3 regions of the Paenibacillus sp. sgz302164 genome follow, and region 1 is predicted to be linked to each of the others. Evidence: riboswitches for the same ligand, from Rfam matches in the RefSeq annotation. Region 1 holds a riboswitch; each other region holds the start of a gene.
What was found. A riboswitch is a leader RNA that binds a small molecule or an ion and turns the genes downstream of it on or off. The one in region 1 is predicted to bind cobalamin.
Positions count from the first base shown of each region.

Region 2: linked by a shared signal. The riboswitch ahead of nrdI (class Ib ribonucleoside-diphosphate reductase assembly flavoprotein NrdI) and the one ahead of AC0LWT_RS20610 (HoxN/HupN/NixA family nickel/cobalt transporter) in region 1 are both predicted to bind cobalamin.
Region 3: linked by a shared signal. The riboswitch ahead of cobJ (precorrin-3B C(17)-methyltransferase) and the one ahead of AC0LWT_RS20610 (HoxN/HupN/NixA family nickel/cobalt transporter) in region 1 are both predicted to bind cobalamin.

Region 1 covers NZ_JBVYOL010000012.1:139,926-142,186, forward strand. Annotated here, with positions in the region: gene AC0LWT_RS20605 (hypothetical protein) at 12-410, shown strand; gene AC0LWT_RS20610 (HoxN/HupN/NixA family nickel/cobalt transporter) at 518-1,321, opposite strand; cobalamin riboswitch at 1,341-1,529, opposite strand; gene AC0LWT_RS20615 (low molecular weight protein-tyrosine-phosphatase) at 1,695-2,165, opposite strand; gene AC0LWT_RS20620 (phosphonate ABC transporter ATP-binding protein) at 2,162-2,261, opposite strand, start outside.
Region 2 covers NZ_JBVYOL010000014.1:20,536-22,796, reverse strand. Annotated here, with positions in the region: gene nrdE (class 1b ribonucleoside-diphosphate reductase subunit alpha) at 1-698, opposite strand, end outside; gene nrdI (class Ib ribonucleoside-diphosphate reductase assembly flavoprotein NrdI) at 685-1,044, opposite strand; cobalamin riboswitch at 1,182-1,388, opposite strand; gene serC (3-phosphoserine/phosphohydroxythreonine transaminase) at 1,871-2,261, opposite strand, start outside.
Region 3 covers NZ_JBVYOL010000006.1:237,035-239,295, reverse strand. Annotated here, with positions in the region: gene AC0LWT_RS12250 (DUF1361 domain-containing protein) at 1-666, shown strand, start outside; gene AC0LWT_RS12245 (hypothetical protein) at 681-911, shown strand; cobalamin riboswitch at 955-1,158, shown strand; gene cobJ (precorrin-3B C(17)-methyltransferase) at 1,304-2,261, shown strand, end outside.

The sequences.
Region 1 (2,261 bases):
GAGGCTGTCCCATGAATCCGGATTTTATTCAGATCAAATCGCTTGAGGGCGATCTTAAGATGTCCCACAAAAAGAAGGATTACGGGCTGACGGTTTCCACGAGAGAACTGGTCCTTCATAAGCCGCACGTGAATTATTACTTCAAGCTTGAAGATATGATCAGCATCGTGCCCTATGACGTGGGAGCTATGAAAGCAATCACTTTTGTCAATGCGCGATCCAAGAATCAGGAGTCCGCTTCACTCACTCCCGGTTCGGAGCACTTTAGAATTTATGTTCACAAAGCGACCGTTCATAACAGAAGCGGAATTTTCCTTCTGGGACCTACGGATGTTATCATTCCGATTCATAAGAGTATGCTTCAGGCGATATCCGAGTGCGTGCAGAACGCCGGGTTAACAGCACTGTAAATACTCATGCGTGCGAAAAAGGCAAAAAAGGCATCTTCCCCTCATCCGGCAGGGTAAAGATGCCTTTTCGTCAACGGCGGTTTCCGCGGAACGTTCCGCAGCCGTCGCTAACTGAGCGAACGCGATTCCTGTTTGGCACGTATCGTGACGAACACGAAGCAAAGCAGTAAAAATACAAAGATGCCGATGCCGACGATTTCGAAATCGAGTTCGGCCCACGGATTGAAAAACGTAAAAGCTTCGTAGAACGAAACCCCGTAAGCAAGAATGACGATCACCCATCCGATCAGCCTTGAAGCCGACTGCCCCAGCTTTCCGGAATGATGAATCATCCGGTAAGCAATCAGCGAATCCAGCGTATCGGTCAGCATCATCCCGAACATAAACACAAGCCCCAAAATAACGGGCATGTATTCGATTTTATTGCTTGCGGCAATCGCCCAAACGGACGTTTGGCTAATCGTTTCGGCAGCCAATGCGAAAATCGCGCCTACCAAAATAATTAAAAAAGGATTGGTTGTCCCTTTGGCGACTTTATCGATAAATTTCCCTTTGTATCCTTTAATTTGAAAGCTCTCGTTTTTGTATTTCGAACGCAGAAGATTATAAATATTGATCGTTCCAATGAGGAAAAGCGACAATATCGAAATCCATGTTGCGAAAGTATCGAAGTAATCGGGAAACTCAAAATCTTTGATGAACATCCCCAAAACAATCGCCATACTGGCCACTACCGCCCCATGGCCAAAAGAAAACAAAGTGCCTACCCATCTGGCGATCGGGCTTCCCATCCGCCAATTATAACGGGTTTGTCCGTCAATAAAAGCCAAATGATCCGCGTCCAAGCCATGACGCAATCCCAAAGCAAAAACAAGAAAAATAAGCGATACGGTTGACAATGTACTCACCATTCCTTTTCTCCGAAGGCATTTTAAGGTGTACGGATAGGTAGGTCTTCTGGCTCCCGGATCAATGCTTCTCTTCAGTCTTCCCCAGCATGCGGCTGAGTGACGTTATTGAAGAAGGCTCCCCGGTTACAGCGGCGGGACCGCTCGGGAGTTGCACCCGATTCCCTGTTACCCCTTGCTTGGCAAGGGCACCTGGCCGTAAACGTATTTGGTTGTGAGATAAACCTCTATCGAGGTCTTTCGAAGATGAGCGACCGCGTTTAGAGGTAGGTTTATTCGCCAATAAGAATGTGTTCTACGCGCTTTAGCGCTGTAAAGAACTTATACATTCTTATGTGGTAAAAAACGCGCAATTTTCAGGACGTCCGAGGCTAGGCTATATGCCTTCCCTGCTTCGGATAAAAGCGAAAAGGCGCTCGCAGCTGCTGTCGACCATCTCGTACACTTCTTCAAAATTGCCTGTGTAGTACGGGTCGGGGACGTTGCCGCCGCCCTTATCCGGGGCAAACTCCAACAGTTTATGAATGGAGGCGCCATGTGCATCCGGAGCAAACGATTTTAAATTCGTTATGTTGCTGTCATCCATGGCAATGATATATGTAAACTGTTCAAAATCGTCTGCCTTCACTTGCCTTGCGGTCAGTCCGTGATGATCGATGCGGTGACGGTCCAAAATTCGTCTCGTTCCCTGATGCGGCCGCTCTCCGGTGTGCCAGTCCCCCGTGCCCGCGGAATCAACAACGATACGCCCATCCAGGCCGGCCTGCTTCACTTTATGGCGAAAAACAGCCTCAGCCATAGGCGAGCGGCAAATATTGCCCAAGCATACGAATAGCACTTGAATCATGGCGCACCGAAAATAAGCTGTTTTTCTCGCATCGTAAGCCCTCTGGCAGGGATGTCAAGTACGATTTTGCCTTCCGCCAATCCCCAAATCCGCGTT
Region 2 (2,261 bases), on a different contig from region 1:
ATCTGATCCGCATAGGAAAAAGCGTCCTCCATAAGCTTGAGCACCGGCATAATGCCTTTGGCCGCACGCTCGACGCCTTTGATCGATTCTCCGCGGCCGCGCAGCTTGGACAGATTGACGGCCACGCCGCCGCCGATTTTGGACAGCTGCATGCACGTGCCCAGCACATAGTTAATCGAATTCAGCGAATCGTCCATCTCCAGCAGGAAGCAGGATACCATCTCGCCCCTGCGGCTTTTGCCGGCATTCAAAAACGTCGGCGTCGCAGGCTGCAGCCGCTGTTCCATCATCGATTTCGCCAACTGTTTCGCCGTTTCCGCATCGCCGCGACCCAAGTAAAGCGCCACAATCGCGACCCGGTCCGCATAATGCTCAAGATAAAGGGTTTTATCGTCACTGCGCAAAGCGTAATCCGTATAAAACTTCGAAGCCGCCATATACGAGGAGAATTCGAAGTTATATTCGTGAGTGATTTTGTATGTATCTTCAACTTCGGATGCGGAATATTTCTCGTAAACATCCTCGTAAAAGTTGTTATCTATCATGTAACGAACCTTCGAAGCCGTATCGGCAAAATGAAGGCTGTTGCGGTTCACTTCTTCCATAAATTCGTGCACGGCTTCCCGGTCTTTCTCCAATTGAAAAAAGCCGTCGACACCGCGCTGCATGATCTGGTTGTTTAACTCAATATGCCGCAATTGCGTGCACCTCCTGAACAAATCGCTGAACATCCTGCCGGGTTCCGGACAGTTCAAACTTGCCGAGCACAGGCACGCCGTAACGCTCGGCGATGCGGTCCGCGCTCTTTGCGAATCCATCTCCCCAATTCCGGTTCCCGCTGGCCGCTACGCCTTGGAGCCTAGGATGGTTCCGCTCCAAAAAGTGTGCGACTTTCTCCGGAATTTGACCAAAGCCTGTCGTATAGGTGACAAGCACGAAAGGTTCATCCATCTTCATCGCCTCTTCAATTTGAACCGCAGGCAAATTTAATTTTTTAATAAATCTGCGGACATTTCCCGTCTTGGAATCGTAAGCAATCAGCATGGGATTTCGTCTCCTTCTGTCAAAACCATTAAAATGGCGCATTCGGCAAAAAGAAGGACCGAATACGCCACAGGAACATGCGAACATAACGCCTGCCACTGGAGTGGGAGTCTGGACACCTTCCTATCTGCCGTAGGGGTGATTCTTACGAATAGGCAGGTCTCCTGGCTTGGGATCATCATTCCCATCCGCCTTCCCGGCTTTCCTATCGGAGCAAGCCAGTGGCAATCGGATGAAAACTCCTCCTGAACAGTGGCGGGACCGCGCCGGATTTGCACCGGACTTCCCTATTAAGCTTCGTGCGTGTCTCTAGAACGCGAAGCACCTATCCATCACGAGATATAGTTGATAGATTTCAATTTATATCAAGATATAGTGTTTGTCAATGAGCAAATCCGACTATCAAACCTCGAAAATCTCTCATTTCGGAAGCCTCGTTCAGCTATAAAAAACGGCAAAAAAAATGTGGATAAAAGGCGTGAAATGGCAAAATAAGGAACGTCATTTTCGGCTGTTCCTTGTCCGGCGCGGGCTAAATCGGAGTCCTGATTTCATCATTCAGAGCAATGCGCTGGGGATATTCGCTTGCAAATCTGGGGATAAACTGGGGATAATCCGGTACGAAAGTGGTGCACCAAAAACAAAAAAATAGGTCCATGCCAGCATCCTCATAGGCCTTTAGGACCCCATGCAACAACAACGGGACGAAGCCCTCTCTCCCAAATAAATCCAATTTTATGCCAAAACACCAAACAAAGCTATCCAGGGACGGAACAACGCCCTGAATAGCTTTAAAAATTGAATGATACAAGTCCAGCCGGTCGATTTATCCGTTGCGCTTTTGGAAATCGGCCATAAAGTCAGCCAACGCTTTGCAGGAAGCGTACGTTACCGCGTTGTAAGTCGAAGCTCTTAATCCGCCTACGCTGCGATGGCCTTTCAAACCGACAAAGCCGTTCTGCTCGGACTCTTTAATAAATTTCTTCTCAAGCTCCTCATCCTGCAGACGGAACGTCACGTTCATCATCGAACGGCTGCCCGCATCGACCGGACTGCGGTAGAAGCCTCCGCTTTGATCGATCGCGCTGTAGATCAGGCCTGTTTTTTCGAGGTTGTTTTTCTCGATGGCCGCAAGTCCGCCCTGCTCTTGAATCCATTTCAGCACAAGGTTTACCATGTAGATGGAGTACACCGGCGGCGTATTATACAACGAGTTG
Region 3 (2,261 bases), on a different contig from region 1:
AATCGGGCTTTGTTTTACTTGGTCGGTATGCTTGCGGTCGCGTCAGCGGCTTGTACGGCGCTGCTGCTGGTCCGTATTTACGGGTCGTCGGGCAGTTTTCTGTACAGATGGCTGATTGCGCCGAACTTGATGCTGGCCTGGATTCCGCTGGCGGCGGCGCTGGCCGTTCGTTACTGGTGGCATATGCAGCAAACATTCCGCATCAGACTGCTGATCGGATTGCTGGTATGGCTGCTGTTTTTGCCGAATGCTCCGTATATGTTGACGGATCTGGTGCATTTGACATATTTGAAATCGTCGGTTCCCGTACATTTTGACGTATTGCTGAACGCTTTTACGGCGATTATTGCCCTTTGGGTCGGCTTGTTTGCCTTCTATCTCGTGCACGAAATATGGCAGGGACTGCTTCGCCCGGCCGCAAGCTGGATGTTGGCCGGCGTCTTGCTGCTGCTGTGCAGCGTTGGCGTGTTTTTGGGCCGCTTTTTGCGGTATAATAGCTGGGATTTATTCCGCAAGCCCTGGGCGATCGCGCAAGATTCCTTAAAGCTGCTGGAGCAGCGGGATGCGCTCGTTTTTATCGGCGTGTTTATGCTGGTTCTTAGCTGTTTGTACCTTGTTTTTTACGCTTCTGTCCGGTATCGGGCCGCCGCAAAGAACGTTCGTTAAGAAGGAGAGTTTTCATGCCCAAATACGCAAATCTAAGTATCGAGGCAACGCAATTTTTGCAAAACAGAACAGGCAGCACTCACCTGGAATGCTATACATACATCGATCCGGCGCGGACGGAAGAAAGTTTTTTTGTCGTGCGTACGACAAACAAAGTGATTCATGTCGGCTTTTCCGAAATTGCGTACGATCCGGCCGATTATAAGAGTTTGCTGGAAGGTCTCTACCGCTCTGTCTATGAATAATTGCATAGACAATGCATACGATTGATGATAGGATGATTTTAATTGCATATGGATGGAACCAGGTGCTGAATGATACGTTTCATTCAGTTAAAAGGGAAGTCCGGTGAGAATCCGGCACGGACCCGCCACTGTAACGATCGGGCTTTGGAGCAAAGCCTCTCCTTGGCAGCATGTCACTGGGCAATACCCGGGAAGACGCCGGGAGTATGATCGAAGTCAGGAGACCTGCCCGGTTTGAACGACACTTTTGCCCTACGAGGAATTAGGGTGTGTTAGAGGGCGGTTGCTCCTGTGCTTATTGAAAAGACGTTCAAACCAGGCATTTCTAACATGATGTTGTGTTGGAAATGCTTTTTTATTCGTGCAAAAGGTTTTTAGAAAGGGTGATTGCTATGCCGGGGAAATTGCTCGTCATCGGTTTCGGGCCGGGAAGTTTCGAACATATTACGAAGCGGGCGCGCGAGGCTATTCAAGAAAGTGAAATCATCATCGGCTACAATACATATGTCGATCTTATATCCGGCTTGATTTCGGAACAGCAAATTGTAAGAACCGGAATGACGGAGGAAGTGAGCCGGGCGCAGGAGGCGGTCAGACAAGCGAAGCTGGGGAAAAAGGTAGCGGTTATCTCAAGCGGAGACGCCGGTGTGTACGGGATGGCCGGCCTTATCTACGAAGTGTTGATGGAGCAAGGGTGGACGCAAGCGGACGGCGTCGAAGTTGAAATCATCCCCGGCATCTCGGCCATCAATTCCGCCGCATCCTTGCTGGGCGCGCCTATTATGCACGATGCGTGCACGATCAGCTTGAGCGACCATTTGACGCCGTGGGAGCTTATTGAAAGGCGGGTGGAAGCCGCGGCGCAGGCGGATTTTGTCATTGCGCTGTACAACCCGCGCAGCGGAAGAAGGACGCGTCAAATCGTCGAGACGCAGCGCATTTTGCTTCAGCACCGTTCGCCGCAAACGCCGGTCGGCATCGTCAAGAGCGCATACCGGGATCGGGAGCACGTCGTCGTAACGACGCTGGCCGATATGCTGAATCACGATATCGGGATGCTGACAACGATTATTATCGGCAACTCGGCGACCCAAAATTATGACGGCCTGCTGATAACCCCGCGCGGGTATCAGCGCAAATATACGCTGGGCGCGGAGACGCAGCCGCTCAAGCCGCATCAGCGGCTGCGGGCCGAGGCGGAGCCTTGGGCGCTCGCGCAGGAGGAAGAGGCTCCGGCCGAAGACCGAAGCGAAAGAGCGGGAGCCGCAGCCGGCGGAGAGCCGGCCGTTCGGCAGGCAGCGCAAGCGGCGGCCCAAGCCAGCAGCCCTTTGCAGCTGGCGCTGGAGGCGC